2 regions of the Mesorhizobium australicum WSM2073 genome follow, and region 1 is predicted to be linked to the other one. Evidence: riboswitches for the same ligand, from Rfam matches in the RefSeq annotation. Region 1 holds a riboswitch; the other holds the start of a gene.
The links. Region 1 has a riboswitch for cobalamin ahead of MESAU_RS32290 (aromatic ring-hydroxylating oxygenase subunit alpha). Riboswitches for the same ligand answer to the same signal wherever they lie in the genome.

Region 1 (7,431 bases):
GACGTTGCGGGATGCCTTTCGAGATGCGCGAGCTGTGTTTCGGCCTTGCTCGGCAGCCACAGATCGTCGGCATCGAGTGTTGCAATGAGCGGCGTCGACAAGGCGGCGATGCCCCTTGTCGTGGCGCTCCCAGGTCCGGCATTTGCCTGGCGCAGCAATTGCAGCGGCAGGTCCGTTCCGCCGATCGCCGCCGCGAGATCGTCGCTGGATCCATCGTCGACGATCACCACCAGCTCAGGCCGCACTGTCTGCGCCGCGACCGATCGCAGCGTCTCGGCGATGGTGCCGCTGGCGTTGAAGGCCGGTATGACGACGCCATAGCTCCGCATGCTACATGAAGCGCCAGTTGGCGAGTTCTTTGACATCGAATATGCCTTCGATCCCGCGCAGTGAAGGGTCGGCCTTGCGCCGTTTCATCGATTTGTGGATGGCCCGCAAGAATTCCCGAAGGGATGTGTCGACCTGCTTCGTCATGTTGCCGGGATGACGTCGGTAGTAAAGCGATACGGTATCCGGCAGGACGAATCTGGGGCCGCTTTCAAAGGTGCGCAGCAGGTAGTCTGTGTCTTCGGCCTGGCCGAAGGCCTCATCGAAGCCGCCGATCCGTTCGATGAGCTTACGCGAGAAAATGCCCGACGACAGATGAATTCCCCGCACGGTCATGAAATGGCTGCCGGGGCAGGGTTCCAGCAGATCGTCGTCGATGTGTTCGACCATCATCATCAGGGAATAGGTAAGCTCCAGAGCGGGGTCGGCGTCAAAGCATGCAATATCGGCCTTGAATCGTCCCGCAGGCGAGACATCATCCGAATCGAGGAACGACACGAGCTCCGTTTCCGGCGTGAGCAGTCTGAGACCAGCGTTGCGAGCCCGGGTCACGCCCATGTTCTCTTGCCGGAAAAGACGAATGCAGGGGTTCTCGGCCATCATCGAACGCACGGCCTCCGGCGACCCGTCGGTCGAGCCGTCGTCGATCACGATGATGTCGAGATCGGCGGCATCTTGCTGCCGCACGAGCGAGCGCAGCGCCGAGACGACATAGCGCTCGCGATTGTACACAGGCATGATCACGCTGAGCTTCACCGGGCGCCTCGTGTCAGGAAATCCTCGATCGTGCGGGCGATCTCTGCCGGGTCGATGCCGAGGGACAAACGGAAGCACGGCAGGTGGCGCGTCAATTCGCTGAAGAAGCGAAAGCCGCTTTCGCGCTCGCCCGGCATCTGGGCGATGCCGGACGGCGCCAAGGCAATCATGGCATCCCTGCGCGACACCGGCATAATCGAACTTGCTCCGCCTCCGCTGATATGTGGCACCACCAGCGCGACGATGTCCAGCATGGCGGGCACCGGCCGAGGCGCGATATCATGAATATGGAACGTGTGCTTGCCTTGCCAGTTCAGCGGGCCTTGCGCCGTTAGCCGCTGCCGCAGGCCAAGCCGGGCGAAACCTTCCGTGTCCTGCTTCAACGTCGAAAAAAGGGGGCGCGCGGTCACGCCGTCGGTGAGATCGATCAGCACATAGTCGTCGCCGACACTGTCGAGCCCGTTAAGCAGGCCGGCGGCGACGGTCCCCGATTTCCCGGCCCCGCCCGAGCCGGCAAGCAGAATACCGTTGCCGTCGATGCCAAGCGTGCCGGCATGCGTCAGCCGCATGCCGCGCGCGGCATATTCCCAGTGCAGGAAGGCGCGCAGCGGTGCTCCCGGCTCCCAGGGCGGAAAGGCATCGGCCGAGGCCATCAGCTGCACGCCGACGCGGCGGTGCGGATCGTAGACCTGCCAGAAATCCAGGTCGTGGAAATGGTGCCCGCGCAAACCGGCTTCGGCGAGCCGTTTGGCAAAACCGTGCTCGGTGAAATGGGCATCGCCCCAGTGCGCCGGCTCCGGGATGCCGTCAACGCCGGGATGCGCGATGAAGATGCGACCCGTGGACGGTGCCGGCTGGTCATGCCCGGGCTCGACAAAAGCATGGCCCAATGCATCGGCAAGCACGCCGTGACCGAGATGCACGGTCAGTTCAAGCCAGGGCAGGCGAACCTTTCGCATGGTCGGATAGCACGCGGCCGCGCCTTCAGCGGCGGCGATGAGATACCTGGCGTAATCCGGCAAGGTTTCGAGCGTGACGCGCGGCATCAATCGCCTTCCATCACGCTGCGGCCGCCCCGTCAGGAAGCCTGCTTGACCGCCGGCCAGCCGAGAGGTTCCTCGACCTCGTGGATGGGATCAACGACGATCAGGTCGGCGAGGTCGTCGTGAATGCTCACATTGAGCGGCTCGTTCGTGGCGGCAAGCTCGGCAGGCAAATCGCCCGGCAAAGGCTGCGCCGCCGCGTCCAAGCGCACCAGCAAACCCAATTCGACCAATTGCGATATGAAGCGTTCGAGTTCGGCCTGGCCTATTGTCGAGCCGCCGGCGCTCAGCCCGACCAGAGCCTGGGCGTCCGCGCCGGATGAAAGCGCCTGCCATACCTTGCTGCCGGAATCGGAAAAGCCGAAATATTTGCCATTGGCAAGATTGAGCACCACGGCCTCGCCATCGAAAGATTCGAAAACGATATCCCGGCTCGCTACCGCATAGGCGTGGGAGTCATGCGTCATTGTTGCCCCGTCCTGCATTTCCTGCCCGCCAGCAGGACCGCTTCCACCAACAACGCCTGTAAACTTTCAGGTCTTCCTTGGCAAGGTAACCTTTGCCGGCAACGCGGGACCATTTCCGGGTTCAGTCGAAAGCCGGGCGGATCAAGCCTCGATTTCAAGCGGCGACAATGGCTTGGAACAACAGGCCAGGATGAAGCCATCATCGATCTCATGATCGAGGATGCCGCCATTGTGGCTCATCTCGACGCTGCCGGAGACTTTCTTCACTTTGCAAGTTCCGCACAGGCCGAATTCGCAGGCGGCCGGTATTCGCACACCCGAGGCGCGCGCCGTCTGCAGCACGGTCTGGCCGGCGACACAATCGGCGTCGACATCCGAAAGCGCGAAGCGGATCGGCGTCGCGGCTTGGACGCAAATCGCCGCGCCGTCTTCAGCCGGCGAGGCAAACGGCGCCGGGATTTCCTCCGCCGCCGGCGCGGCAAAGCTCTCCTGATGGTATTTTGCCATGTCGAAACCGGCGGCCTCCAGCATGCCGCGCACGGCGCGCATGAAAGGGTCGGGGCCGCAGCAGAAGATTTCGCGTTCGCGGAAATCGGGCGCCAGGAGCGGCAGTCGGATGGCGTCGATGCGGCCCATATGGCCGTACCAGCCCTCGCGGCTCGACCGCTCCTCGATCATGAAGCCGAGCGACAGCCCCGGCATATGGCCGCCGAGCAGTTCGAGTTCCTTGCGAAAGATGATCTCTTCCGGACGCCGTGCGCAATTGACGAAGCCGACATCGGTCCACGGCGCGCAGTCGTTCAGCCAGCGCAGCATCGACATCATCGGCGTCACGCCCGAACCGGCCGAGATGAACAGGTATTTCGCCGCCGGGTGGCTGTGCAGCGAAAAGTCGCCGCCCGGTCCATAGGCCTTGACGTGCGAGCCGGGCGTCAGGTGATCGAACATCCAGCGCGTGCCGACGCTGCCCGCCTGCGCCTTCACCGTCACCGCGATCGAGAATGGCCGTGACGGCGATGACGACAGCGTGTAGGTGCGCATCAGCGGGCCGTCCGGTGTCGGCAATTCCAGCGTGACGAACTGGCCCGGCTTGTAGCGGAACCAGGTCTGGTTGTCGGAGCGGAAGGTGAAGGTCTTGACGTCGGGCGCCTCGTCGCTGACGCCGGTTACTTCCAGCACCTGCAGCCTGTCGTTCCACGGCGCCATCTGGTCGAGGTGGCGATAGAGGCCAAGATCAGTCATGGCGTTCATCCCTGCATACCTTTCATTTTGGGCGTGTCGTGATCCCAAAGCCGCTGCACAGTTTTGGCCGACATGCGCTAGGCGACACTGCGCAGAGCAGGCCGGCCGTCTTCGGAAAGCCGTGGGCCGATAAAGCGCGCGTACCAGTCAACGAACTGGATGACGCCGCCCTCGTGCAGCTCCGAATAGGGACCGGGCTCGTAGGCCGGCGACAGGATGCCGAAGGCGTTTTCCTCGACGATGCGGCGGTCCTGGTCGTTGGTCTCGGTCCAGACATGGGTGAGTTCGGCGAGATCGTAGTCGACGCCTTCCACGGCATCCTTGTGGACCAGCCATTTGGTCGTAACCGCTGTTTCCGTGGCGCTGACCGGCAGCACGCGGAACGTCACCGCATGATCCACGAGGATATGGTTCCAGGTTGTCGGGTAGTGATAGTGCATCAGCGTCCGATCCGGTCGGCCGAGACGCTGTCGGACAGGTTCTTCTTCACCGCCCGCTTGCCGGTCATCGTGTAGCTCTGGGCATCGCGCAGCAGCGGCGCGCGGGTGGCGCGGTATTGTCCAGCCGGGTCGATGCGAAACTTGCTGGGCAGGCCAACAGCTTCGCACCTCGCCCAGTGGGCCAGCATCTCCGGATCGCTGTCGGCGCCTTGCACGCCGGTCACGGTCGGCGCTTCCGGGAAGGTCTTGCACAGCTCAGGATGATTGCCCGCGCAATGGTAGCATTCGCGGTTGTTTTCCCAGACCAGCTTCCAGTTGCCCTTCTCGATGATCGTGCTCTCGAAGGCGATCTTGGCCTCGCTCAGCCGGTGCGGCAGGAGATAGGGCTCGATCATCGCCCGCATCGGCGCGAAGTCGGCGGGCTCCTTGGCCAGGCAGATGAAGACATAGCCGGCGACGCTTTCGCAGGCGACCGGCTTGAGCCCGAACTGGCTCTTGTCGAACCCATCGGCCATCTGGCGGGCGAACAGCAGCCGGCCGTCGAGTTCGTAGGTCCACTGGTGATAGGGACACACCAGTTTGGCGGCCATGCCCTTGTCGGTGTTGCAGACGCGGCTGCCGCGATGGCGGCAGGAATTGTGGAAAGCGTTGATCTTGCCCTGCTGATCGCGCACCAGCACGACCGGATAATCGCCGATCTGCACGGTGATGAAGCTGCCCGGCTTGGGCAACTCGCAATCATGGCCGATGAACAGCCAGTCGCGATACCAGATCAGTTCCATGTCAAGCTTGAAGTAGTCCGGGTCGGTATAGAAGGGCTGTTCCAGCGAAAGGCCCTGTCTGCGGCCGTTTAAAAGCCTCAGCATGTCGTTGCGCGCGTCCATGTCCTGTCCTCATTTTCAAGGACTGAACTGGTGGTGATGGAGGAAGGACTGGGCGCAAGCCGGCGAAAGCCGGACAACACCATCCGCCCCTTGACCGCCCACCGCGATCAGTCGAGTTCTAGCGATCTCGGGCTGGTTTCCGGGCTCTGGAGTTGTCCTGGCGGACCATCGCGACACCTTCCCAGGCTTTCGCCCAGTGGTCTCCCGTTGCGACTTGAACTCCACCACCGTTGCGGGGGCAGCGCCGGAATCTGACCGGCTTCCCAATTCTCCGCTCCGTCGTCACGCAGCGGCACCTGAGATCGCTCGATCTAATCACGACAGGGTTTGCGACATCGGCACGAAAGCGACATCGCATCCATGCGGCGCGACACATACGCGGGATCGTCCCGGCGCGGTTGCAGCGGGGGAATCGCCTTTTCTCGCCAGGCGCGCGGGCACCGTTTTCGACCCTCAGCCGGGCCGGAAAAGGGTTAATGGTTTCGAAAAGTGACTATTAGCAGAGTCTAAAATCGAACCGAACGGTTCGTTTCTGTTGACGGTGCGTGCAGGACGGTGTGAACGCCCAGCCTTCCGACACAGTTGGTGATCGGGTCGTGACCTTAGACAACTGTTTGATATCAAATGGAAAAATGAGACATGTAGAAGGCGTTGGTACAATTTCAAGTGGTGGAGTCATGGTCCACGCTGAACAACTTCGTGATTGGAAACGGCAAGGGGGCTCTCCCACATCGGGGCTGTCCGAACGACGCGATTTAATCCCAAGACACGCCGCTAGACGGACGGGAAAAATACTGGAGTACAAAAATGAAAAAGATCATTCTCACTGCCGCCGCCCTTCTGGCTATTTCCGGCAGCGCCTTCGCTAGCAGCGACCATTATGGTTCGAACGCCGCGACCCCCACGGCCACTGTCGACAGCTCCTACACCGCTTCGACCAAGAAGTCGGAGCCGGCTGCCCAGACGCCTGTGACGGGCGCCGACCACAACCTCTTCGGCAACAATTAATAGCCATCCCTGGCACGCGGCGGGTGACCCTGCCGCGCTGGTGGACCTACAAATTCAGGAGTATTAAAATGAACAAGATCCTCATTGCTGCCGCCGCCGTTCTGGCCCTCTCCGGCAGCGCTTTCGCCGGCAGCGACAACTATGGCTCCAACGGCGCCAACCAGGCTGCTGCCGCTTCGACCGACAATTCGAACACCGCGTCGATCGGCAAGTCGGCTCCGGCCACCTCGGCGCCTGTCCAGCAGGGCAGCGACCGCAACCTCTTCGGCCATTAACGGCCATCCCACGGCCGGTGGGCTCTGGCCCGCCGGCAGCCGGACTTCCAAAATTCAGGAGTACCTAACATGAACAAGATCCTTATTGCTGCCGCCGCCGTTCTGGCCCTTTCTGGCAGCGCTTTCGCCGGCAGCGACAACTATGGCTCCAACGGCGCCAATCAGGCTGCTGCCGCTTCGACCGACAATTCGAATACCGCGTCGATCGGCAAGTCGGCTCCGGCCACCTCGGCGCCTGTCCAGCAGGGCAGCGACCGCAACCTCTTCGGCCATTAACGGCCATCCCACGGCCGGTGGGCTCTGGCCCGCCGGTCCGCGGGACTTCCAAAATTCAGGAGTACCTAAAATGAACAAGATCCTCATTGCCGCCGCCGCCGTTCTGGCCGTCTCCGGCAGCGCCTTCGCCGGCAGCGACAATTATGGCTCCAACGGCGTCAACCAGCCCACTGCTTCGTCGACTGTCAATGTCGATACGTCGCATACAGGTGCGATCCGCAACAGCGATTCGCCTGTCTACAAGCTGCTCAACTCGTCCGGCGACGTGCAGAAGCCGGCCCATCAGGGTGCCGATCGCAATCTCTTCGGCAACAACTAACCAGCCTGTGCAGACAAGAAGAGCGGCGGGCCAGGCCCGCCGCTCTTGTTCTTTCATTACCGGACGGCCGTCTTCAGGCCGCCTTTGCTTCCGCTTCGTGGAGGGCAAAGGAGCGACCATCCGCATCGAAGATATGGAGATCGCCGGCATTGGCGGTCAGCCGCAGCGTCGAGCCGCGCTTGACCTCGACATTGCCCGGCAGCTTGGTCACCAGCGGCAGGTCGGCCCGGCCGATATCGACATAGACCAGCTGGACCTCGCCAAGCTGTTCGAGATAATCGACGGTCCCCTCGAACAGATAATCCGCACCGCTGGCGATCGCGAGATCTTCCGGCCGTACGCCGAAGCTGACCGCCGCTCCCTTTGCCGAAGCAGGTGTCGCGATCGGCACCGT
Region 2 (7,431 bases), 3.0 Mb from region 1:
TCGATCGATCCCGAGGCGACAATCGCGGTGCTGCCGCTGGCGGCTATCGAGCAGCATGGACCGCATCTGCCTGTGTCGACCGACACTTCGATCATGAACGGCATGCTCGACACGGTGATTTCACGCTTGCCCGACGATCTCGACATCCGCATCCTGCCGGTCCAGGCGGTGGGCAAGTCGAACGAGCATCTGCACGCGCCGGGCACTCTCACCTTGCCGGCAACGACGCTGGTCGACGCCTGGACCGAGCTTGGCCTGTCGATCGCGCGCGCCGGCGTGCGCAAGCTTATCGTCGTCAATTCGCATGGCGGCAATGAGGAGATCATGGGCATCGTCACGCGCGAATTGCGCGTGCGCGAAAAGATGCTGGCGGTGAAGACCAGTTGGCAGCGCTTTGGCCGCCCGGCCGGCATGTACACCGAACTCGAGGATCGTCACGGCATTCATGGCGGCGATGTCGAGACGTCGCTGATGCTGCATTTCCGGCCAGATCTCGTCGACATGGGCAAGGCCGACAATTTCGTTTCCAACGTCGCCAAGGCCGAGCAGGAATTCTCGCTGTTGCGCCACACAGGCCCCCACGCCTTCGCCTGGATCGCCGGGGATCTCAACCCGAACGGCGTGGTCGGCGACGCCAGCATCGCGACAGCCGAGAAAGGCCGGCTGACCGCGGAATATCAGGCTGACGGGTTCATCAACCTGGTGCGCGACGTGCGCAAGGCCAAGCTCGCGGAGTGGCTGAAATAGCTAACCGTCGATCTTGAGGGCGAACGGCGTGCCTTCAAAAGCGTCGGCGCCGCGCCCGATCGACTCGATCGCCTCGATCATGCGGCCGTTGCGCTGAAGCAGCGCGTCGGCCACCGCGATCAGCCGCGGATTGGGCGTCGCCGAAGGCGACAGCGCTCGCAGCGTCCGCGCCAGTTCCACCTCGTTGCGTTTCGGCGCCAAAGCCGCGGCGATGATATAGGCCGAGGCGGTCGAACGGCTGATGCCGGCATAGCAGTGCACCAGCATTGGTTTCGCCCGGTCCCAGCGGCGTGCGAAATCGAGCAGGTTACGGACATGCTCCTCGCCCGGCATGGTCATGCCGTCCTGCGCCACGGCGATGTCGTGCATGACCAGGTGCAGATGGTTTTTCCTTGGGATCGAGGCCGGTCGGACTACGTCCGTTCCGGCGGCGAGCAGCGACAGCATGCGGTCGGCGCCGGTCCTGGCCACCACTTCCTCGATTTTCGCCAATGAGCAGACATGGATCATTGTTTGAAACCTTTCGAACGATCCTCGCGCCGCGACGCCCAAACGGCAAGGGCGGATTCGAGCCTGCGCCATTCCTCCTCGCTCCCCGGCAGTCCGGCGCGCAAGGCATGCGGCCGTTCGGAGAAATGCCGCAGCAGGATACCGCTCTGGCCAAGCCCGGAAAACAGGCCGCCGGCATCGGGCAGGCTGAGATAGCGGAACAGCGTGGTGCCGCCCGCGACGGGAACACCGAAACGGCTAAACAGCGCATCGAGCCGCACCGTCGCTTCCGCCAGCGAGGCCCGCATCGCATCCTGCCAATCGAGATCGGCGAGCGCGCGGATGCCGTATTCCAGGGCCGGTCCTGCGACAGCCCACGGCCCGAACTGCATGTCCAGCCGTTCAGCCGTCGGCGCGTCGGCAAGCGCGAACCCGAGCCGCAGGCCGGCCAAACCAAAGAACTTGCCGAACGAACGCAGCACGACGATGCCGCCCTGGCCGACATCGCCGGCGAGGCTGTGCTCGCGTGGACCCACATCCATGAACGCCTCGTCGACGACCAGCAGCCCGCCCTTGGCGCGAAGTCCAGCGGCCAGCACCAGCAACCGGTCGCGCTCGATGATGCGCCCATCCGGATTGTTCGGATTGACGATGATGGCGAGGTCGGCTTCCGCCAGCGCCGCGAAATCGCTGACCTCGACCACATCGTGCCCGGCAATCGCCGCCGCCCGGGCGTGTTCGGCATAGGTCGGCCCCAGCACCATTGCCTTGCCGGGCCTCACCAGCGAGGCGACCCGCGGCAACAGGATCTGTGTACCAGGGGCCGCCACCACGCTTGCTGGGGAAGGCGCGCCATAGGTGTTGGCCGCGATCTCTACCAGTTCGCGCCCACGCGCGGCCTCTGGCAATCGCCACAGCGAGGTGGCGGGCAGGTCGAAAAGCGGGTAGGAGTGCGGATTGATACCGGTCGAGAGGTCGACGAAAGGCAGCACGGCATTGGGGAAAAGCGCCCTTGCCCGGCCAAGACTTCCACCATGGTCCACCGCTCCTTCAAGAAGCTTCATGTCAGTCCTGATCGCTTTCCTGTCATTAATTGTCGAATTCGCCCTTGGTTATCCCGACTGGCTGTTTCGCGCCATCGGCCATCCGGTGACATGGTTCGGCAGGCTGATATCCTTTCTCGACTTGCGGCTCAACCGCGCCACTGATCCCGACGCGCTGCGTCGCCAACGTGGTGTCCAGGCGCTTCTGGTCATCGTGCTGGTGCCGGCGATAGCAGGCCTTTGCGTGCAGCTTGTTCTGCTCTGGTTCGTCCCCCTGGGGTGGATCGTTGCCGTCTTTCTGGCGACATCGCTTCTGTCACAGAAAAGCCTTTACGAACATGTCGAAGCCGTCGCCGACGCGCTCGACAGCGGAGGCCTCGACATGGGCCGAGCCGCCGTTTCGCGGATCGTCGGCCGTGATCCCGAGACACTCGACCGCGCCGGCGTCTGCCGCGCGGCAATCGAGAGCCTGGCAGAAAATTTTTCCGACGGCATCGTCGCCCCCGTCTTCTGGACCGGGGTCGGAGGGCTCGCCGGCGGCGCCGCCTACAAGGCGGCCAACACCGCCGATTCGATGATCGGCCACCGGACTCCGCGCCATGAGCCCTTCGGCTGGGCGGCGGCGCGCTTCGACGACTGGATCAACCTGCCGGCATCACGGCTGACGGCGCTGCTGATCGTGCTCGCTTCCCTCCTGGTCGAGGGCGCCGACCCCCGCGGCGCCTGGCAGGCGGTACGGCGCGACGCGAAAAAACACCGCTCGCCCAATGCCGGCTGGCCGGAAGCGGCCATGGCCGGCGCACTCGGGCTGGCGCTCGCCGGACCACGCAGCTATGGCGGTGTCATGGTCGACGACATCTTCATGGGCGAAGGCGGGCGCCGCGATGTCGACAGCGGCGATATCAGGCGGGCGCTCAAGCTTTACCGGGTCGCGGACTACCTGTTGATCGGCTTGTTCGGCCTGGTCGCGCTGATCGCCGTTCTGGTTTTCTAGAACTCGATGCCTTGCTGCGCTTTCACGCCCGTCGAGAAATGGTGCTTTGTCACCCCCATCTCGGTGACCAGGTCCGCCGCCTCGACCAGTGCCGGCTTGGCGTTGCGGCCGGTGACGACGATATGCAGGCCTTCGCGGCGGGCCTTGAGCGCCGCAACCACCTTGTCGAGAGCGAGATAGTCGTAGCGCAAGGCAATGTTGAGCTCGTCGAGCACGACAAGGCTGATCGAGGGGTCGGCGATCAATTCCAGCGCCTTGGCCCAGGCGGCCTCGGCGGCCGCGATGTCGCGCTTCAGGTCCTGCGTCTCCCAGGTGAAACCCTCGCCCATTGCATGCCAGACGACGCGATCGCCAAAGGCGGCAAAGGCGTCCTTCTCGCCGGTGTGCCATTTGCCCTTGATGAACTGGACGACGCCGACGCGCTTGCCGTAGCCGAGCATGCGCAGCGCAAGACCGAAGGCGGCCGTGGTCTTGCCCTTGCCGGGACCGGTGTTGACGATCAGCAACCCCTTCTCGATCGTCTTGCCCGCAACCTCGGCGTCCTGCACCGCCTTGCGCTTGGCCATCTTGGCGCGATGGCGTTCTTCATCCTTGTCGTCGATATCGGTCATTTCACTTCACCTTGAGCGGTAGCCCCGCCACCATGAGCAGCACCGTGTCGGCAATCGCGGCGACCCGCTGGTTGAGCCGGCCGGCATCGTCACGAAACCGACGCGCCAGCGCGTTGTCGGGCACGATGCCTTGCCCGACCTCGTTCGTCACCACGAACCACGGTCCGCGCGGCCGAGACAGCACGTCCGCCAGCCGCCGGCACGCGGCCTCGACGTCGTGATCGGCCAGCGTGTGGTTGGTCAGCCACAGCGTCAGGCAGTCGGCAAGCACCGGCTGCCCGTCTGGCAACGCCTCCAGCGCTTCGGCGAGGTCGAGTGGCGCATCGATGGTCGACCAGCCCTCACCGCGCCGCGAGCGGTGCAGCGCGATGCGCTCGCGCATCTCGTCGTCATAGGCTTGCGCCGTGGCGATATAGGCCCATGGCGAGGGCAATGCCGTCATCAGGGTTTCGGCGTGCGCGCTCTTGCCGGAGCGCGCACCACCGATGATGAAGGTCAGCCTGCCGCGATCAGGCAAAGCTGTCGCGCAGGCTGGTCGCCATGCCGGTGAAGCGCCTGCGCACCACGCCCACGATCGCGCCGAGCACCAGCCAGAACACCAGATTGGTCACCGTCACCGCCACCACGAACTGATGGTGCAGGCCTTCCGGGATCGGTGTTTCGAAACTGTCGGGCTGCGGCGCGCCGACGACATGCGGCGCGACGATCAGCAAGACGGCGAGGATGGTCAATGGCAGCGATCTGCGAAAGACGATCAGGCCTAGGCCGATCGCGGTCGCGGCCGCCGTCGCCGTCCACCAGATCTGGCGCGGCAGAAGATCGGCCGCCGGCATTGCCGGCAGTTCCGGCTGCAGTCCGAGACCCGGTGCCAGTGTGAACACGGCAAAGCCGGCCAAACCCCAGAACACACCCTGGCGCCAGTTGCCGACGCCGCCGAAGAACTCGGAAACCGCGACCAGGACCAGTGCGAAGCCGATGCCGGTGACGATATTGGCAACCACGCTAAAGGCGAAACGCTCGAAACCGTCGGCCGGCGCCCAGCCTTCGTCTTCCTCCGCCGGTGTCACGGCATCGGTGCCCGCGGGCGCGGCAGAGCTCATGGCATTCCCAGCGGGCGCCACCGTGCTCATGGCATCATTGGTCGCCGCTGGTGCGGCCGCGTGATCATGGTGGTGGCCGCCGCCGGCCTTTTCGTAGACTTCCGCCTTGAGGATCAGCGGCACGGTGGCATAGGCCTGCATGCAGGCGAGAACGACACCGGCCACGAGCCCCGCGATCGCCGCGACGAACACGACGTTGCGAAACAGATTCATGATGTCGGATCCTCGTTAGTGGCAGGGAAACGCCATCGAGTGGCGATAGTCGTGGGCAGCATTGTGGACCGCATCGATATGCGAGAAGCCGACAAAGCCGACGACGAAGATGCCGAGCAGCGCCGCGAGCGCGAGCTGCATGAAGCGCGACTGCGAGGAGACGGAGGCGCCGAGGGAGACGGAAGCGGTAGTCATGTCTTGTCCTTTCGCCCTCCACCCGAGGGCATCGAAGTCAGTTTCCTGTCGCCGGCAGGTCTCCTGGCTCGCGGATAAGCGCCCTTCCCCACCTTCCCGAAGAAAAATCTTCAGTGGCATATGGAGAGGACTACCGCACACAGTTGCGGGGGCAGCCACGGCATTGGGCAGGAATTCCTGCCCGCACCGCATTCCCTCTTGGCTCCAAAAAGGAACCGACGACATCGGGGACTATAGGGAAATTCGCCGCGCCCGGCAAACCAAATTCCGACAGCCGCCAGCGCAGGAGCGCCGTATCGGCGAAGCTGCCCTCATCCCGTCCCGATTGACAAACTTCATGGCCGGGTGTCGGCTGGCACCCCTCACGGGAAGCCAGCCATGCAGCCCAATGCCAGCGAGTGCGTGCCCTATAACGGCCTGACTCGAACCGAGCCGACGCTGCCCTCGTCGGCCTATTGGGACCAGGACAACTATCAGCGCGATCTCGACGCCATCTGGTACAGGAACTGGCTGCTCGTCTGCCGCGAGGCCGACCTTGCCCAGCCCTTGGCGTTCCGCACCTTCCGCGTCGGTACGCAGGAAATCCTCCTGCTGCGCGACGACACCGGCGAGTTGCATGCCTTCCACAACACCTGCCGGCATCGCGGCTCGCAGCTTTGCCAGGAAAGCCAGGGCCGGCTGAAGGCGCGGCTGATCACCTGCCCGTATCATGCCTGGTCCTATTCTCTGCGTGGCGATCTGGTGCGCGTGCCGTCGAAATCGCTGCCTGACGGCTTCGACAAGGCCGATCACCCGCTTTATCGCGTCGCGCACTCGGTGTGGCGGGGCTTCGTCTTCGTCAATCTTGCGGAAGATGCCGCCAGCTCGGCGCAATCCTCCTTCGACCCGGCCTCCGGCGACTTCGGCAACTGGCCGCTGGAAATGCTGGTATCAGGGCACGTGCTGCGCAAGGTGATGAACTGCAACTGGAAGATTTTTTGGGAAAACTTCAACGAGTGCCTGCACTGCCCGGGCGTCCACAAGGACCTGTCGCGGCTGGTGCCGATCTATGGCCGCGGCCTGATGAGCCGGCATGACGATCCCGAATGGCTCCGCCACGCCGACAATGACGCGCCAGAATTCTCCGGCGGCCTGCGCGCCGGGGCTGAGACATGGTCGCGTGATGGGCAGACGCACGGGCCGATCTTCCCGAGCTTGACGCCGGCGGAACGCAGCGCCGGTCAGACCTATGCCACCAGCCTGCCGTCGATGTTCATCGTCGGCCATGTCGACTATGTCAGGACCGTGCGGCTTACGCCGCTCGGTCCCGAACAGACCGAATTGACCGCGGAATGGCTGTTCGCGCCCGAGGCGCTCGCCGAGACCGACATCGACAACATCGTTGCCTTCGGCACACAGGTGCTGGAGGAGGACGCAGCAATCTGCGAGGTCAACCAGAAGGGCCTGCGCTCGATGCGTCATACAGCTGGCGTGCTGATGCCCGAGGAGTACGACCTGCACCGTTTCCACAACTGGGTGCGCGAACGGCACGCTGCGCGCTCACCCGAGGCCTGAAGATCACAGCGACTTCGGCAGATATCGCCAGGTCATGAAGCCGCAAAAGGCTGCCAGTAGCCCAAGCGTGACGAACACCGAGCCCAGGCCGAAGAAGGCCAGCACCACCGAATAGACCAGCGGCGGCGTCAGTTCGGAAAAATCGAGATAGGTGCGGTAGACCGCCGCCATCTGCGCGCGCTCATAAGAGCGCACCGAGCGCATGAAGGCGGTCGAACCCAGCGCGTCGAGCGCGATGGTGAAGAAGGCGCCGCACAGCAGGAAGGCGCCGGTGAGCAACGGCACGGTTTCGCCCACGGCACCGGCCGCCAGCAGCGTCGCCGACATGGCGAAATAGGCAAATGTCATGGTCCTGCGGCCGCCGAAGCGTTTCCCCGCCTTGCCCCAGAAGATCGCCATGAACAGCAGCGCGTTGCCGGCCGAGACCAGCAGGCCGCCGGCCAATTCGCCCTCGCCGGTGATGACCATGAACAGCGGTCCATAGA

Region 2: another riboswitch for cobalamin. It lies ahead of MESAU_RS17500 (CbtB domain-containing protein); the one in region 1 lies ahead of MESAU_RS32290 (aromatic ring-hydroxylating oxygenase subunit alpha).

The regions. Positions count from the first base shown of each region.
Region 1 covers NC_019973.1:397,373-404,803, reverse strand. The annotation lists gene MESAU_RS01855 (glycosyltransferase family 2 protein) at 1-329, opposite strand, end outside; gene MESAU_RS01850 (glycosyltransferase family 2 protein) at 331-1,083, opposite strand; gene MESAU_RS01845 (hypothetical protein) at 1,080-2,129, opposite strand; gene MESAU_RS01840 (PqqD family protein) at 2,162-2,593, opposite strand; gene MESAU_RS01835 (FAD-binding oxidoreductase) at 2,735-3,835, opposite strand; partial or broken gene MESAU_RS32290 (aromatic ring-hydroxylating oxygenase subunit alpha) at 3,913-5,159, opposite strand; cobalamin riboswitch at 5,273-5,474, opposite strand; gene MESAU_RS01825 (DUF680 domain-containing protein) at 5,967-6,167, shown strand; gene MESAU_RS01820 (DUF680 domain-containing protein) at 6,236-6,442, shown strand; gene MESAU_RS01815 (DUF680 domain-containing protein) at 6,512-6,718, shown strand; gene MESAU_RS01810 (DUF680 domain-containing protein) at 6,789-7,037, shown strand; gene MESAU_RS01805 (ABC transporter ATP-binding protein) at 7,111-7,431, opposite strand, start outside.
Region 2 covers NC_019973.1:3,646,210-3,653,640, reverse strand. The annotation lists gene MESAU_RS17535 (creatininase family protein) at 1-747, shown strand, start outside; gene MESAU_RS17530 (tyrosine phosphatase family protein) at 748-1,257, opposite strand; gene cobD (threonine-phosphate decarboxylase CobD) at 1,254-2,300, opposite strand; gene cbiB (adenosylcobinamide-phosphate synthase CbiB) at 2,299-3,273, shown strand; gene cobO (cob(I)yrinic acid a,c-diamide adenosyltransferase) at 3,270-3,884, opposite strand; gene cobU (bifunctional adenosylcobinamide kinase/adenosylcobinamide-phosphate guanylyltransferase) at 3,886-4,401, opposite strand; gene MESAU_RS17505 (CbtA family protein) at 4,394-5,197, opposite strand; gene MESAU_RS17500 (CbtB domain-containing protein) at 5,213-5,392, opposite strand; cobalamin riboswitch at 5,429-5,627, opposite strand; gene MESAU_RS17495 (aromatic ring-hydroxylating oxygenase subunit alpha) at 5,771-6,946, shown strand; gene MESAU_RS17490 (MFS transporter) at 6,950-7,431, opposite strand, start outside.